Regions from separate parts of the Cronobacter dublinensis subsp. dublinensis LMG 23823 genome, predicted to be linked through region 1. Evidence: predicted binding sites of a transcription regulator. Region 1 holds the regulator's gene; each other region holds the start of a gene.
What was found. The regulator PurR, encoded in region 1, represses purine synthesis genes. The targets are predictions, from matches to a motif close to CANGCAAACGTTTGCNTG.
Positions count from the first base shown of each region.

Region 2: a site for PurR is predicted at 1,145-1,162, ahead of glyA (serine hydroxymethyltransferase). Genes of this name have one in related genera too.
Region 3: a site for PurR is predicted at 847-864, ahead of purT (formate-dependent phosphoribosylglycinamide formyltransferase). Genes of this name have one in related genera too.

Region 1 is NZ_CP012266.1:1,998,975-2,001,247, forward strand. Features, by position in the region: gene punR (DNA-binding transcriptional activator PunR) at 22-936, shown strand; gene purR (HTH-type transcriptional repressor PurR) at 955-1,980, opposite strand; gene cydH (cytochrome bd-I oxidase subunit CydH) at 2,273-2,273, shown strand, end outside.
Region 2 is NZ_CP012266.1:3,323,703-3,325,975, reverse strand. Features, by position in the region: gene hmpA (NO-inducible flavohemoprotein) at 1-954, opposite strand, end outside; gene glyA (serine hydroxymethyltransferase) at 1,279-2,273, shown strand, end outside.
Region 3 is NZ_CP012266.1:2,672,092-2,674,364, reverse strand. Features, by position in the region: gene purT (formate-dependent phosphoribosylglycinamide formyltransferase) at 1-807, opposite strand, end outside; gene AFK67_RS12215 (YebG family protein) at 940-1,290, shown strand; gene yebF (protein YebF) at 1,600-1,947, shown strand; gene AFK67_RS12205 (tellurite resistance TerB family protein) at 2,064-2,273, shown strand, end outside.

The DNA of each region.
Region 1 (2,273 bases):
TCAAAAATTTTGCAGGCAAAAATGTGGTCTGAATATTCCCTCGAAGTGGTGGACGCGGTGGCGCGCAACGGCAGCTTCAGCGCGGCGGCGGCGGAACTTCATCGCGTGCCTTCTGCCGTCAGTTATACGGTGCGCCAGCTGGAAGAGTGGCTGGCGGTGTCGCTGTTCGAGCGTCGGCATCGCGACGTCGTGCTGACGCCCGCCGGCGCCTGTTTTCTGCGCGAAGGGCGTTCTGTTATCAAAAAAATGATGATCACCCGCCAGCAGTGTCAGCAGATTGCCAATGGCTGGCGCGGACAGCTCGCCATTGCGGTTGACAATATCGTGCGGCCCGAGCGCACGCGCCGCCTGGTGCTCGACTTCTACCGCCATTTCTCCGATGTCGAACTGCTGGTGTCGCAGGAGGTGTTTAACGGCGTGTGGGACGCGCTGGCGGACGGGCGCGTGGAGCTGGCCATCGGCGCGACCCAGGCGGTGCCGGTGGGGGGCGGGCGCTTCGCGTTTCGGGATATGGGGATGCTGAGCTGGCGCTGCGTGGTGGCGAGCCATCACCCGCTGGCGCAGCACGCGGGCGCGCTCAGCGACGACAGCCTGCGCGATTACCCGTCGCTGGTGCTGGAGGACACATCGCGCTCGCTGCCTAAACGGATCACCTGGCTGCTTGATAATCAGCATCGCGTGGTGGTGCCGGACTGGCACTGCGCCGCCGACGCGCTGAGCGAAGGGCTGTGCATCGGCATGGTGCCGACGCATTTCGCCAAACCCTGGCTGGACCGCGGCCAGTGGCGGGCGCTGACGCTGGAAAATCCATTCCCGGACGCCGCCTGCTGCCTGACGTGGCGGCAAAGCGACGCCTCGCCCGCGCTGCGCTGGCTGCTGGATTATCTGGGGGACAGTGAAACGCTGAACAAGGAGTGGTTGCGGGAGCCAGACTGAGAGGGCTCCCGGCAGGAATTACCGGCGATAGTCGCGGAACGGACCGTCCGCCACCGATCGGCGCTCGATTAAGCGCGGATGCACCTCGATAGTCTGGGACTCTTCACGTTTATTAATGATGCGATCAAGCAGCATATTGAACGCGGTCTGGCCCAGCGTCTCTTTCGGCTGATGGATAGTGGTCAGCGCCGGGCTGAAAAAGCGGGCGTTGCGCACGTTATCGTAGCCGATGATGGAAATATCCTGCGGCACGCGCAGGCCCATCTCGTCAGCGGCGCAAATCGCGCCCATCGCCATGATATCGCCGCCGCAGAACACAGCGGTAGGACGCTGCGGCTGGGAGAGGATCTGCTGCATCGCGCGATAGCCTGACTCCGGCTCGAAATCACCCTGCACAATCCAGTTTTCCGGCACTTTGATCATCGCTTCTTCCAGCGCTTTCATAAAGCCGGAGAAACGCCCCACGCCGGTATTGCGCTCAAGCTGGCCGGGAATAACGCCGATATCGCGATGGCCGCGTTCGATAAGATAGCGGCCTGCGAGATAGCCGCCCTGGAAAGCGTTATCGATAACCGAGTCGGTGAAATCCGCTCTGGCTTCGCCCCAGTCCATCACGACCATCGGAATATGACGGTACTCTTCGAGCGTGGCGAGCAGCGGCTCCGGGTATTCCGAACACATCACCAGCAGACCGTCGACGCGCTTTTGCGCCATCATCGACAAATAGGCGCGCTGCTTTTCCAGATTGTTATGCGCGTTGCCGAGGATCAGCGTATAGCCTTTCGCGAAGCAGCTGTTTTCAACGGCTTCGATAATTTCCGCAAAATAGGGCGCTTCGCTGCTGGTGGAGAGCAGACCGATAGATTTGGTGTGGTTCACCTTCAGGCTGCGCGCCACGGCGCTCGGCGAATAGTGTAATTCTTTGATTGCCGCCCACACCGCGTTGCGTGTCTCTTCCGCCACAAAACGGGTTTTGTTAATTACATGTGAGACTGTTGTTGTAGAAACGTTTGCTCGCTTCGCGACGTCTTTAATTGTTGCCATTAATCATCACTCCAGACCCCTCGCTGAGCCCTGTAAAATCACGGGTTAATCGTTTGCCTGTACACACCCCTGTGTGCCACGAGGGGACGTGCGGCATGCCGGGAAACGCGACATTTATCGTGAGGAGGGGTCGATGGCCGGTACCGAATAAAGTAGCGACGAATTTTGGCTTATCTTTATCGAAAGGGGAAGAGGGAAAACGCATATCTGGCTAAATGTCGCAGGATTTTTCGGCGCGTTTATGCAAAAATGCGCTCTACCTGTTTTTTATGGGGTCTTTAAGGAGAATACCA
Region 2 (2,273 bases), 1.3 Mb from region 1:
AAAGTGCGGGAGTTTTGCGCCAAGCGCTATGACTTCATCGGTAAAGGCATGCACATCGCCGCTTTCCGCCGCGTGATACCAGTTCACCTGCGCCGGGTGCTGCGCGCTCGCGAGCGTATCGAGCATCGCCAGCATCGGCGTCTGTCCGACGCCTGCGGAAATCAGCGTCACCGGGGTTTGCGGGTCGACCTGCATAAAGAAATCGCCGGCGGGCGCGGCAAGCGCAATCACATCGCCCGGCTGCGCATGCTGATGCAGCCAGTTCGACACCTGGCCTTCGCCCTCGCGTTTCACCGCAATGCGATAGCTTTTGCCGTTCGGTTTGCGGGTCAGCGAATACTGACGAATCTCCTGATGCGCGAACCCTTCGGGTTTGATCCACACGGCGGTGTACTGGCCGGGCAGATAATCGGCCACCGGGCCGTCATCGACCGGCTCCAGCTCGAAACTCGTCACCATCGCGCTCTGCGGCGTTTTGCTAACGATACGGAACGGACGAGTGCCTTCCCAGCCGCCGGTTTTTTGCGCGTTGCTCTGGTAAATCTCCGCTTCGCGGTTAATAAACACGCCCGCTAACACCCCATACGCTTTGCCCCAGGCGTCCAGCACTTCCTGGCCCGGACTGAACATCTCATCCAGCGTCGCCAGCAGGTGCTCGCCGACGATGTTGTACTGCTCGGGTTTAATGTTAAAGCTGGTGTGCTTCTGGGCGATTTTCTCCACCGCAGGCAGCAGGGCCGCGAGATTTTCAATGTTGGTCGCATAGGCGCAAATGGCGTTAAACAGCGCTTCACGCTGATCGCCGTTGCGCTGGTTGCTCATATTGAAGATCTCTTTCAGCTCCGGGTTATGGGTAAACATCCGGTCATAGAAATGCGCGGTCAGTTTCGGGCCGGTCTGCGCCAGCAGCGGAATGGTGGATTTCACGACGGCGATGGTTTGACTATCCAGCATAATTGCTTCCTTCCAGGTTTTTATAAAGTGTATTTTAAATGCATCTTATGAAAAATAACTGCACGTTGCAAAGGGTTTTACCTGCACCTTCGACACCGCTCACACTGGATGAAAAAAGCACAGGTTGATGATGAAAATATATCGCGCGCCTCCCCTCGATGCTTAATCGTTCAAACCCTTGCGCCACGCCATGCCAAACGTTTGCGTAAAAAGCTGTGTCAAGACCTATCTTCACACTGCCAATCGGTTTACACTGTTGCCCGTCGCCCAAAAGGGCACCTCATTGCAGTACTTTTTTATTGTCAGCTGAGTCAGGAGATGCGGATGTTAAAGCGTGAAATGAACATTGCCGATTATGATGCCGAACTGTGGCAGGCTATGGAGCAGGAGAAAGTTCGTCAGGAAGAACACATCGAACTGATCGCCTCCGAAAACTACACCAGCCCGCGCGTCATGCAGGCTCAGGGCTCTCAGCTGACCAACAAATATGCCGAAGGTTATCCGGGCAAACGCTACTACGGCGGCTGCGAATATGTGGATATCGTTGAGCAGCTGGCGATTGATCGCGCAAAAGAACTCTTTGGCGCAGACTACGCCAACGTCCAGCCGCACTCCGGCTCCCAGGCGAACTTCGCGGTCTACACCGCGCTGCTGCAGCCGGGTGACACCGTGCTGGGTATGAACCTGGCGCAGGGCGGCCACCTGACGCACGGCTCCCCGGTTAACTTCTCCGGTAAGCTCTACAACATCATCCCTTACGGTATTGATGAGTCCGGCAAAATTGATTACGAAGACATGGCGAAGCAGGCGCAGACCCACAAACCGAAAATGATCATCGGCGGCTTCTCTGCTTACTCCGGCATCGTTGACTGGGCGAAAATGCGTGAAATCGCCGACAGCATCGGCGCGTACCTGTTCGTTGATATGGCGCACGTGGCGGGCCTTATCGCCGCAGGCGTTTACCCGAACCCGGTTCCGCATGCGCATGTCGTGACCACCACCACCCATAAAACCCTGGCGGGCCCGCGCGGCGGTCTGATCCTCGCCAAAGGCGGCAGCGAAGAGCTGTACAAAAAACTCAACTCCGCGGTGTTCCCGAGCGCGCAGGGCGGCCCGCTGATGCACGTTATCGCAGCGAAAGCGGTCGCGCTGAAAGAAGCGATGGAGCCGGAGTTCAAAACCTACCAGCAGCAGGTCGCGAAAAACGCCAAAGCGATGGTGGAAGTGTTCCTGAATCGTGGCTACAAAGTGGTCTCCGGCGGTACGGAAAACCACCTGTTCCTGCTGGATCTGGTGGATAAAAACCTGACCGGTAAAGA
Region 3 (2,273 bases), 670 kb from region 1:
AAACAGCTCCACGCCGAACAGACCGTAGCCGCCGAGCGCCTCGACCACCTTCTGCGCAATCTCATGAGCGCGCGCGAGCGCCACGTCGCTCATCTGCTGCGGCTGCCAGGACTCGCGGTAGTCGCCATCTTCCTGACGATGACCGATGGGCGCGCAAAAATGGACGCCGTCCACGGCGCTGACGGTAAGCAGCGTGATTTCAAAATCAAACTTCACAACACCTTCGACAATGACTTCGCCCGCGCCTGCGCGGCCGCCCTGCTGGGCGTACTGCCAGGCGGCATCCAGCGCATCGGCGCTGCGGATATAGCTCTGGCCTTTGCCGGAGGAGCTCATCACCGGTTTGACGATGCAGGGCAGGCCAATCTGCGCCACCGCCTCGCGAAACTGCGTTTCGTTATCGGCGAAGCGGTAGGCGGAGGTCGGCAGGCCGAGTTCTTCTGCCGCGAGCCGACGAATGCCCTCGCGGTTCATGGTCAGACGCGCGGCGCGGGCAGTTGGCACCACGCGCTGGCCCTGCTGCTCAAGCTCGACCAGCATGTCGGTGGCGATCGCTTCGATTTCCGGCACGATAAAATCTGGCATCTCCTGCGCCACTAAATTTTTCAGCGCCGTGCCGTCGAGCATGTTGATAACGTGACTGCGGTGCGCCACCTGCATGGCGGGCGCATCGGCGTAGCGGTCAACCGCAATCACTTCAATGCCCAGACGCTGGCACTCAATAGCGACTTCTTTTCCCAGTTCCCCTGAACCGAGCAGCATCACGCGGGTTGCTGACGGGCGCAGAGCGGTTCCTAACATAGCCATGGCTGCTTTCCTGCTGTGTGAAATTCTCGCCGCAGTATATACGAAAACGTTTGCTTTGCGCAGCGCGCGCCGTTTGCATTTTATTTCCGACAGGGTTATACTGTATATAAATACAGTAACGGGAGTTGCATCATGGCGGTAGAAATCAAATACGTCGTAATCCGTGAGGGTGTGGAAAAAATGTCATTTGCCAGTAAAAAGGAAGCCGACGCCTGGGACAAAATGCTCGATTTAGCCGAAGCTCTGGAAGGCTGGCTGGGGCAGGCACCTGTCGGTTTTGCGGAAGGTCAGGTTGAACAGCTGGCGCTGTGGATGGCGGAACAGAAAGACAACCTCAGCACTATCGTGCGCACCGGTCGTCTGCCGCAGGAAACCAGCGAGCAGACCGACGATGCGCCACCGCCTGCTCAGGAAGACGCGGCTGAAGGCGAAGAGGGCGCCGTCGCGCTGCACAGCGCGCGCAAACGCACCAAAGCGGCCTGATTTTCCCCTGTGCTGTGCCGCTGCCCTTCACTGAGGCAGCGGTGCGGTGTCTGGCGCACGGGTACTGGCGTCAGTGCGGCGCATTCCTTAGCAGGGGGAGCGCGCCAGCGTTGCTGGTAAATCGGCGGAATATCCTGTGCTGTCTGCTGTCTGCTGTCTGCTGTCTGCTGTCTGCGGTCTGCTGCCCTCAACCTTTATCTTACTCACGCTAAAATCTCCCCACCTTTATCCCTTGATTTTGTAGGGTCCCCTTGCGCTTCGCTGTTTTTGTACCAGACTTTTTTCATCACCCGTCTTCGGAGAAGCACGATGAAAAAAACAGCAGGAGCCCTGATTTCTTTTGCCTTACTTGCCGCCGCGACGACGGCGCAGGCGGACGATCCGCGCAAAGTCCCGTTCCCGAAATGCGAAGGTATGACGGCGGAAGGCATTGCCGCGAGCGTCAAGCGCGACTATCTGCAAAACCGCATCGTCAAGTGGGCCGACGACCAGAAAACGCTGGGCCAGGCCGATCCGGTCGCCTGGATCAACACCAAAGACATCACCGGTAAAGACGACAAATGGACCGTACCGCTTACCGTGCGCGGTAAAAACGCCGATATCCATTATCAGGTGAGGGTCGACTGCGCCGCCGGTGAAGCGCACTACCAGCATTAAGCCTCTGCGGCCCGCGATGAGCGGGCCGCGTCTTTTCCCTTCCTTGCCGTTCCCGACACATCTTGACGTCCACTCGCTTACGCTTGGGTGATCACTCATCAGCGCAGAGGAATATTATGAGCAACTGGTTAACACAGCTTCAGTCAATGCTGGGGCAAAGCGGCGCGGGAACGTCATCCGGCACGTCGGGGATTCAGGACGCGCTGCGCTCGAAAGGGCTAAGCAAACTCCTTTCTCCCGGCGCGCTCGGCGGCCTGGCCGGGCTGCTGGTCGCGAGCAAATCATCGCGCAAGCTGCTGGCGAAATATGGCGGCGGCGCGCTGCTG